Regions from separate parts of the Priestia sp. GS2 genome, predicted to be linked through region 2. Evidence: riboswitches for the same ligand, from Rfam matches in the RefSeq annotation. Region 2 holds a riboswitch; the other holds the start of a gene.
What was found. Region 2 has a riboswitch for cyclic di-AMP ahead of V2145_RS04820 (dicarboxylate/amino acid:cation symporter). Riboswitches for the same ligand answer to the same signal wherever they lie in the genome.
Positions count from the first base shown of each region.

Region 1: another riboswitch for cyclic di-AMP. It lies ahead of V2145_RS06635 (hypothetical protein); the one in region 2 lies ahead of V2145_RS04820 (dicarboxylate/amino acid:cation symporter).

Region 1 is NZ_JAZGJX010000001.1:1,273,504-1,278,372, reverse strand. Features, by position in the region: gene kdpA (potassium-transporting ATPase subunit KdpA) at 1-524, opposite strand, end outside; gene V2145_RS21430 (potassium-transporting ATPase subunit F) at 552-626, opposite strand; gene V2145_RS06635 (hypothetical protein) at 750-1,142, opposite strand; cyclic di-AMP (ydaO/yuaA leader) riboswitch at 1,236-1,388, opposite strand; gene V2145_RS06630 (hypothetical protein) at 1,391-1,546, opposite strand; cyclic di-AMP (ydaO/yuaA leader) riboswitch at 1,630-1,778, opposite strand; gene V2145_RS06625 (undecaprenyldiphospho-muramoylpentapeptide beta-N-acetylglucosaminyltransferase) at 1,914-2,978, opposite strand; gene V2145_RS06620 (CHY zinc finger protein) at 3,134-3,496, shown strand; gene V2145_RS06615 (ArsR/SmtB family transcription factor) at 3,539-3,853, opposite strand; gene V2145_RS06610 (putative quinol monooxygenase) at 4,030-4,323, shown strand; gene V2145_RS06605 (hypothetical protein) at 4,453-4,743, shown strand.
Region 2 is NZ_JAZGJX010000001.1:938,181-943,049, reverse strand. Features, by position in the region: gene V2145_RS04825 (aspartate aminotransferase family protein) at 1-404, opposite strand, end outside; gene V2145_RS04820 (dicarboxylate/amino acid:cation symporter) at 607-1,833, opposite strand; cyclic di-AMP (ydaO/yuaA leader) riboswitch at 2,046-2,201, opposite strand; gene V2145_RS04815 (response regulator transcription factor) at 2,770-3,471, shown strand; gene V2145_RS04810 (sensor histidine kinase) at 3,468-4,460, shown strand; gene V2145_RS04805 (ABC transporter ATP-binding protein) at 4,603-4,869, shown strand, end outside.

The sequences.
Region 1 (4,869 bases), 340 kb from region 2:
AATAATACGTGCGTGATACTTTTAATAAAGTCCGTGAAAAAGTTACCAATACTCTTACCTGTCATTCCTCTCATAAATGCAATTGCTACTGAAAGTGCACTAGCTGGAGCTGCAAACATCATAAACAAAATAGCAACCATTTGTGAGAAATATGAAAGCCCTGATTCTCCGCTGTAATGCTGAAGATTGGTATTGGTCATAAAACTAATTGCTGTATTAAACGCTAAAGCTGGATCCATGTTTTCAAGAGCACTTGGATTTAAAGGCAGCCATGCTTGTGTTCGAAACACTGTATATACGACTAAAATCATAAACGTATTAACAAACAACAATGAAATTGCATATTCCTTCCATGTTTGATCTTTAGGTTGAATTCCAATTACCTTATACAGCAATCTGTCTATTGGCATAAACATTCGACCTGCAGCATTTGGTTCATTAGAAAACACTTTTGCAATGTACACTCCGACTGGCTTAGCGACAGCCGCTACTAATAATAAAAGCAGTACTATGGTAAATAATATTGTATTCACTGAAAAACTCCTCCACTATTAAAATTCATCTGGGTTCATTAAGACATAAAGTAAATATAAGAAAATAAGTAGTGAAATCCCCAATAAAACCATGGACATTTACCGCTTCTCCTCCTTTTTTTCAAGGGTCTTTTCAGACCACTTGATAATTCCTATCATTATCAGTGATAAGCCAACTAAACTGCCGATCATTAGCACATCCATACGTACACTTCCTTACTCTTCTATTAGTAAAAATGCCGCTTTAGGACTTCTTGAATAAATAACGTACTTCACTCCTAGCAGCTGAAAAAACCGCGTTGAATAATTTGAATTCTGGGTAACCAAAATAATTGGAGCTCCAGTAGTAAGCTGAATTGTTTCAATCATCCTTGATAACCGCCCAATGTCTTCTTCCCAAATAATTACTTTATCTACCTGGGCTAAAGGCGCGATTTCATTGTTTATATTAGATAAAAAAATCACTTCTGAGTCCGTTAGCAACAAAGCATCTTCCCTCACCGACTCATTTTCCGTTAACACAACAAAGCGGTGCTGATTACGAAAAGCTGATAGCATCAAAACTTGCTCTTCTCTTTGAATACAAACGATAATTTGCTTCGTTTCCACTAGCATCCCTTCTTTTCCACAAATAAAAAACCACGGAAGAGGGAGCTCTTCCGTGGTTTTTGCACGACAAATAAGCCGTGGTAGACACGAATTTTTTACTCCCAAAACGCTTACGAGGTTAGCTGTCGGATTCGGGTTATGGAAGTAACCCTACTCTTTAAAAAAGAGACTCACCCCAAGGACGGCATCATTGCCGAACAAAGTTGGTTCCCCCGCTCTATAAAGCAGATTAAGCGAATAGTTATTTACTATTTTCGTAGAGATAAACGCTTTTCATTTTCAATAATTGAACAAAAATGCTGATGCGTTAGCTGTGCCACACAGCGATTCGCTTTCTCAAATGAATCCTGCTCATACTGAGCACGGTGTTCAATTAACTGAATCATAGGCTTAGATAGCTGCATTGGTTTACTCCTCTCCCACTGAATTTCGTTCAGGAAAAAAGTATTGTTAGCTGCTATTGTCATAGAAAACGACCACAAATGCACCTTCCTTTCCCCATACGCTTACGAAGTTAGCTGTCGGATTCGGATCTGGAAATAACCCTACTCGAAAAAGAGATTCACCCCAATAAATTGGTTCCTCCGTCCTTTGCTTACTATGCTTGAACTAGCAAAGGTTCAGCGTTCACTGGTGGAACGTTTCATGAGAGTAATCTTACTCCTGTTAAAATTTACTGTCAACACTTTTTTTTACGTATTTTTTCCATCTTTTTTATTATACAAACATAACAAAAAAGCCATGATTCAACGATAGAATCATGGCTTTTTTTTAAATGCTATTTATCTCTTTCACTAAGACAGAGATAGCGTCTGTTTTTGTCGCTTCACGCATTGTACGCTTCATTTCACTTGCTTGTTTTTGAAGAAGTTCTAATTCTTGTAAAAATGTTTCTTTTGTAATTTCCTCTTCTTCTAGAACCGTGCAGTAACCTTTCTTTTGAAAGGCTTTTGCATTCAAAATTTGATCTCCTCTACTTTGAGCTTTAGATAAAGGAATAATCATCATTGGCTTATGAAGGGCTAGAAATTCGAAAATAGCATTAGATCCTCCGCGCGTAATGACATAATCAGTTGCAGCTAATACATCAGGCAACTCTTCGTTCACATACTCCAACTGGCGGTAGCTCGGAATATTCATTAAACTCTCATCAACGTTTCCTTTTCCACACAGGTGCACAATTTGAAATTTCCTCTGAAGTTCAGGCAGCGATTCACGAACAACTTCATTGATTTTTCGCGCACCTAAGCTTCCACCCATAATTGTCAGAACCGGCTTTTTATCATAAAAACGAAGCCAACTTTGACCGTTGTTTGCTTTTCCATGAAATAATTCTCGACGAATTGGCGAGCCCACAACCTGAACTTTTTCTTTCGGGAAATAAGCAGCTGCTTCATCAAATGATGTAAAGATTTTTGTCGCAAAACGCTGAGCAATTTTGTTTGCCAGTCCCGGCGTTAAGTCACTCTCGTGAATAAATACAGGAATATTAAGGGACTTAGCCGCCATGATAACAGGTACGGTTACAAATCCACCTTTAGAGAATACAAGCGATGGCCTTAGCTTCTTTAAAATCCGTCTTGCATCTCCTACTCCCTTAACTACTCGAAAAACATCTTTTACATTTTCCATATCTACATATCGACGAAGTTTTCCACTGGAAATTGGGTAGTACGGAATATTTAAGTTTGTAATTAATTCTTTTTCAATCCCATTATGAGAGCCTACATAGTGAATATCCCACTTTTCTTTATCTAGCTCTTTCATAATAGCGATATTTGGGGTAACGTGACCAGCCGTTCCGCCACCAGTAAATACGATTACATTCTTACTCATCTTATTTCCTCTCTTTACACTGCATTTCAGTCATTTTTAATTTTCTATTCATTGAAAAATTCCTTGCCTTTATATAAAAGATACAGGCTTAACTCATCCATTATAACACCTTATATCTATATATACTGTTTAAAATATAAACGATGCGGAAATTTATGATACAATCAACATGTTTAGTTTTCAAAAAGGGCGTGGTTTTCATTAAGAACGTTAAAGGAAAAATGATTGACCAAGAAACGCGTTGTGTTCATTATCATTCCGATAAAGATATTATTGCAATAAAATTTTATTGTTGCAAAGACTACTATCCTTGTCATAAATGTCACGAAGAAACAGCAGATCACTCAGCTAAAGTTTGGCCAAAAAAGCTGTTTGATACCAAAGCCATTATATGCGGGGTATGTCATAATGAGTTAACTGTTACTGAGTACTTATCCTGTAAATCACAATGTCCAAACTGCCAAGCTCATTTTAATCCAGGTTGCAGTTTGCACACTCACCTCTATTTTGAAGTCTAATTACTCCACCATTAAGAAAAGCTGAACTAATTGTTCAGCTTTTTATAACAATTCTTCGTTAATATGAAGAACTGCTGGTAGTAATCCTGGAAACAGCTCTTCTAAATCTTCTATTCGCAACGAGTAAAAGTGCTGTGTTCCTTCAATTCTAACCTTAATAACTCCTGCTTCGCGAAGTACTTTAAAGTGATGGGATAGCGTTGATTTTGATACGTTAAGCGTCTGATAATAAGAACAATGACTCTCCTTTCTTTTCCCTAAACACTGTACGATGCGCAAGCGATTGGGATCGCTCAAAGCATGTAAGATAGAAGTTAAACGAATTTCTGATTTGGATGGTTGATATGGAATTTTCATATGTAAAAGGTATCACATTCTTATACCTCTTTTCAATGTGGGAGAACCTTCAAATCTAAATGCTTGCATGGCTACTTTTCAAGTGTTATAGTGTTGATTGTTCGATGATTTTCGAACTAACAACATCAACGTTTTAAAATACTACTAGAGACCTTTTTATTTTAGGAGGAATAAATATGATTACTATCCAAGCTTATATGAAAATTAACCCTGCAAAACGCGATGCTTTTTTAGAAGCTATTCAAACATTAATTAAACATTCTACCGAAGAAGAAGGGAATGTAAGCTATCAATTGTTTGAAGATGCATTCGAAAAAAATTCATTTGTAATGCTTGAAGAGTGGAAAGATGAAGCTTCTATTCAAGCTCATAATCAATCTACGCACTTTGTATCATTCGTCCAGTTTGCCAAAGATGGCGTGTTAGTAGCTCCTTTAGAAGCAAAAACTTCATTTTCTAAACCCGAATGACGAAAAGTACAGATTTCAATTCAATGCAAAAAGTCTAAGTGAATGATCACTTAGGCTTTTTTTCCTTTCTTTTTCCAGGTTCTATGCCTATAATAGTCATAGTCAATTATTAAGAAGGTGATTAACGGTATGATTATTTTAAACGTAATACAAGTAGGAACGTTTCTTTTATTATTCGTTGCTTTTTTATGCTTATTTTGGACAATCAGACGCCCTAAACCATGGAAAAGCATTGCGCTACTTGCTAGTTTTTTTGTTTGTTCTGCTCCTTTGCTTTATGCTTTATACGACGAATCCAAACATAACTATTTAGACGCAAACATCGGTCTTGGGTTAGCCTATATCTTCACTTGGGGATTAACCACGTTGCTTGCAGTTGTTGCACTATTTCGCACGTTTTTCCTACGCCCTCATCGCTAAAATAGCCATTATCTAGATGTACTACTTACCAGCAAAGTAGTACATCTTTTCGTATAGTTATTTTTAATTTGTATACGCTAATAGTTGAACAGTTTCCTTACATACAACTGTCTTAAGACGAAATGA
Region 2 (4,869 bases):
ATCCACCTTGATAATACTTTTATTTTTTGAGGCTTTCCTTTTTCCTGCCAGTGTTGAATAGCCATCTTCATTGCGGTTTCTGTTGCTTCGGTTCCACTATTAACAAAAAAAACAAATTGGAAATGATGATTGCTCAGCTCACAAAGCCGTGCTGCTAATCTTTCAGCAGGTTCACTTGTAAACTGAGAGCGATACACAAACGCAACTTTTTTTGCTTGGTCATTCATTTTATCAATAATCTCTTGAACACCATGTCCAACGTTTGCCGTCACCGCACCAGATGATGCATCTAAATATTTTTTGCCTTGTACATCATACAGATAAACTCCCATTCCGTGAGAAATCGTAGGATACCAAGCATCTAACAGTGGTTTGATTAAGTTCGATAAAGACTTATCAGTCATCGCGATTCCTCCTTATCACAAGACCTCTATTAAAGTCTATGCCCTATGAACACTGTTTTTGCTAAGTAAAAAGGATTGTTTTTACTGGAATAGAAAAAGGCTCACTCCTTACGCTTTTAACGTAAAGAGTGAGCCTTATTATCGTATCAAAAACCCTTTGTTTGTAATTTCCCAGTCATCCCCTACTGGTTAATGTTTTAAATTAAGCTCCCGCTTTTTCAGCTCTTCTTGCTTCAGATTCAGCAACAATCACTGCACATGCAGCATCCCCTGTAATGTTAACCGATGTACGAATCATATCAAGCAAGCGGTCAATACCGATAATTAATGCAATACCTTCTACTGGTAAGCCAACTGCTGAAAGTACCATCGCTAACATGATAAGTCCAACACCTGGAACTCCAGCTGTTCCAATACTTGCAAGAACGGCTGTTACCACAACTGTAATTAGTGCACTGAATGATAAGTCAACTCCGTAAACCTGAGCAATGAAAACAGTTGCTACCCCTTGCATAATTGCTGTTCCATCCATATTAATTGTCGCACCTAACGGCTGAACAAAACTACTGATGGACTCAGGTACACGAAGATTTTTCTGAGCTACGTTCATTGCAATTGGCAACGTGGCATTACTACTTGACGTACTAAAACCAACCGTCATAGCTGGTGAGAATCCTTTAAAGAATTCGATTGGATTACGTTTTGCTAAGAGCGCTACAGAGCCACCGTACGTTAAGATAGCGTGAACAAATAGCGCGAGCACAACTACTGACATGTAAAGCCCCATTGCTTTAATTGCTCCCCACCCTTGGCTACCAACCGCCGTTGCGATTAAACCAAACGTACCATATGGAGCAAACTTCATTACTAAGTTTACAAGGTACATCATAAGCTCGTTACCCTGATCAATAATGTTGTAAAGTCCTTTCGCTTTGTTACCTAGCATCGTAATTCCGAACCCAATAAAGATTGAGAATACGATGATTTGAAGCATGTTTCCTTCAGTCATTGCTAGAACTGGATTCGTCGGAATCATGTTTAGCAACGTTTCACCTACAGGAGGTGCTTCTTGTGCTTCAAAAGATGCGTTTTCTGTGTCAAATGTTCCAACTGTACCAGGTTTAATAATAAATGCTAGTATAATAGCGATTGTAATAGCAATTGTTGTCGTAATTAAAAAGTAACCAATTGTTTTACCACCGATGCGGCCAAGTTTCTTCGGATCTCCCAAACCTGCAACGCCAAGTACAATTGAGAAAAATACAATTGGCACAACAAGCATTTTAATAAGGCTTAAAAAGATTTGTCCAAGCGGCGTAAATAAATATTTATCTAGCGTTGTAAACGTCCCTGGTGAAAACGTATTTAATAAGACCCCTACAACAGCACCAATAATTAGTGCAATGATAATCTTTGTTGATAGTTTCATTGATGAACCCCCTCATATAAACAAATTATATTATTAATTTAATAACTACCAAGAATAAAAGATTGAATATTCCAAAAAGAATAATCACTTTAAATTTATATTATTTTTGAAATTTTCAGAATAGAACGAGCTCCAGCTGCTTTTTTTAAAATTATCGAAAAAAGTGTACAAAAAAAACCATGAGAGCCCTCTCTGGTTTTCAAACCTTCCATGTACTCTCCCACAAAATGCTGACGAGGTTAGCTGTCGGATTCGGGTATGTGAGTTACCCTACTTAACTATCAAGTTAAGATTCACCCCTAGTGCTTGTCCGCACAAATTTGGGTCCCCCGCTTTCTTTCAAATCTGAAATTAAGCAACTGTTATTTTGATGTAATAGTTTTGCACTGCAATAACTTACTTCTTTATTAAAATTCATTTCCTATCACTTTGTCAAGATAATATACAAAAAAAATTCAAAACGCTGTCGATTTTTTTATTTATATGTCATATTTCCTCACACTTAATGTGCGTTTTATATTCATTTTATGTTCGCTATAAGCCAAAGTTTTCTTTTCCAAACAACATTTCAACTTAAAATAGCACCTCATACCAATAACAACTAACAAATTGTATAGTCATACTAAACAAAATACCAAAAAGCCATTTTATAACATTTAAAATAGTATAATTAATATTCATATTTATTTATTTTTATTCATTAATTGTAAGCATTATCATTTTTATTTTCATATTTTATACTGATTTACTGTATATCCTTAAACCTCTCCCTCTAAATTTCACCAACAGTGAGTTTAGCTAGTTTAAACTTTATTTTTTCGCAACCCCCTCAAAAATTACATTTTTTTCTAAAAACTATTTCAATCTCCCTACTCTTTTTGATAAACTATAAAGAACAATATATTGATTTTTATATCATAGAGGAGAGCTCTAACCATGTTTACCGTCTTAATTGTAGAGGATGATCAAAAAATTGCTTCTTTATTAAAAGAGCAGCTTGAAAAATATAATTTACACGTACATATCGTTACATCATTTACGGATGTACTTGATGATTTTCAAAAGCACCAGCCTAACCTTGTCTTATTGGACGTGAATTTACCAAAATATGATGGATTTTACTGGTGCAGACAAATTCGCACTCTCTCCACTTGCCCTATTATTTTCATCTCAGCACGTGATGGAAAAATGGACCAAGTAATGGCATTAGAAAGTGGAGCCGATGATTATTTAACCAAACCTTTTGACTACGACGTAGCTATTGCCAAGGTAAACAGCCAACTACGACGCGCATATGGCTCTTATGCACCTACGAATCAAGAACGAATTATAGAGCATGCTGGTTTAACTTTATATCCTGAAAGGCTACTATTACGCTACAAAAGCAAAGAAATTGAACTTAGCCAAACAGAAAGCAAGCTCATTGAAACATTATTAGTTAAAGCAGAAAGAGTTGTGAGCAGAGATCGATTGCTTGAGAAAATTTGGGACGACCAGCTCTTTGTTGATGACAATACTTTAAATGTCTATATGACGCGTACGCGTAAAAAACTAGCGGATGTTGGTATTGAAAAGGCAATTGAAACGATTAGAGGTACAGGCTATATACTGCGAATTCAAGAGGCGAATAAATCATGAAGCTGTTTTTTAAAGAACATCTTCCACTTACATTTTTTTATCTTATGCAATTGGGTTTAGTATGCACAATTTTTGCTTTAGATGGCTTTCGAGATGTTTTTACTATTCTTTACGCTATTTTGATCAGCACAGTTATCTATATCACTTACCTCTGTTATCGCTATTACACAAACAAAACATTTTATAAGCACCTTTCAAGTCCATTACATAAGTTAGAAGACAGCGTATTATCTAAGGAAGACTCTCCGCTTTCAGAAGCGTTAAAAGAACTTTTCGAGAGTCAATTTCGAAGCTTTCATAATGAAATGTATCACTATCAAAATAAACTTAATCAACATATGACATTTATGAATCAGTGGGTTCATCAAATGAAAACCCCTGTATCCGTTATTCATCTGATGATTCAAAACGAAGACGAACCTATCTTTCTGAGCATTCAAGATGAAATGGATCGAATTCAAAAAGGGTTAGAGACTGTACTGTATACGTCGAGACTGAATGACTTCAATCATGATTTCCAAGCAGAGAGTGTTTCCCTACATAACGTTATAACAAGGCTTATTTCAAGTTACAAACGTTTTTTTATTCGCAATAAGGTATTTCCAACAGTTGATATTTCACCTCAACTCATCGTAGCTTCTGACGAAAAGTGGATTAACTTTGCTTGTTCACAGCTTATCACTAATGCCGTCCGCTATTCTGCTGGAATTAATCAAAACATCACTATTTCAGCATTTGAAAGAGGAAGACAGGTCATATTAGAAGTAAAAGATCAAGGAATAGGTATTCCATCACAAGATCTAAAACGTGTGTTTGACCCCTATTTCACCGGCGAAAACGGCCGAAAATATCAAGAATCCACGGGGATGGGACTCTATCTCGTAAAAGAAATTTGCAAACAGCTCCACCACCAGGTAGAGCTTGAATCAAAAGTGGGGCAAGGGACTACCATACGCTTAATTTTCCAACAAAATATTGCTCGTAACTAAGAAGGCTAATGTATAAATTAGCCTTCTCTTGCTTTCTTACAGAAGTGTAAGATTTCTGTAAGCTTACCACATAGCACACTCGGTTAATTTTCAATAAGATAAGAGTATAGATAAAAACAAATATTTACAAAGGAGTTTGACTATGCCTATTTTACAAGTCAATAACTTAACAAAAGTATATGAAGGAAACGTTTCTTACAAGGCGTTAGAAGGCGTTAATTTTTCAATTGAAAAAGGAGAATTTGTTGGCATTATGGGACCATCTGGAAGCGGAAAAACAACTCTGCTAAATATGGTTTCTACCATTGATTCACCTACAGCTGGAGAAGTACTTATTAATAACCGCAACCCTCATCAACTTAAGAAAAAAGAGATTGCACTTTTTAGAAGACGTGAGCTTGGGTTTGTC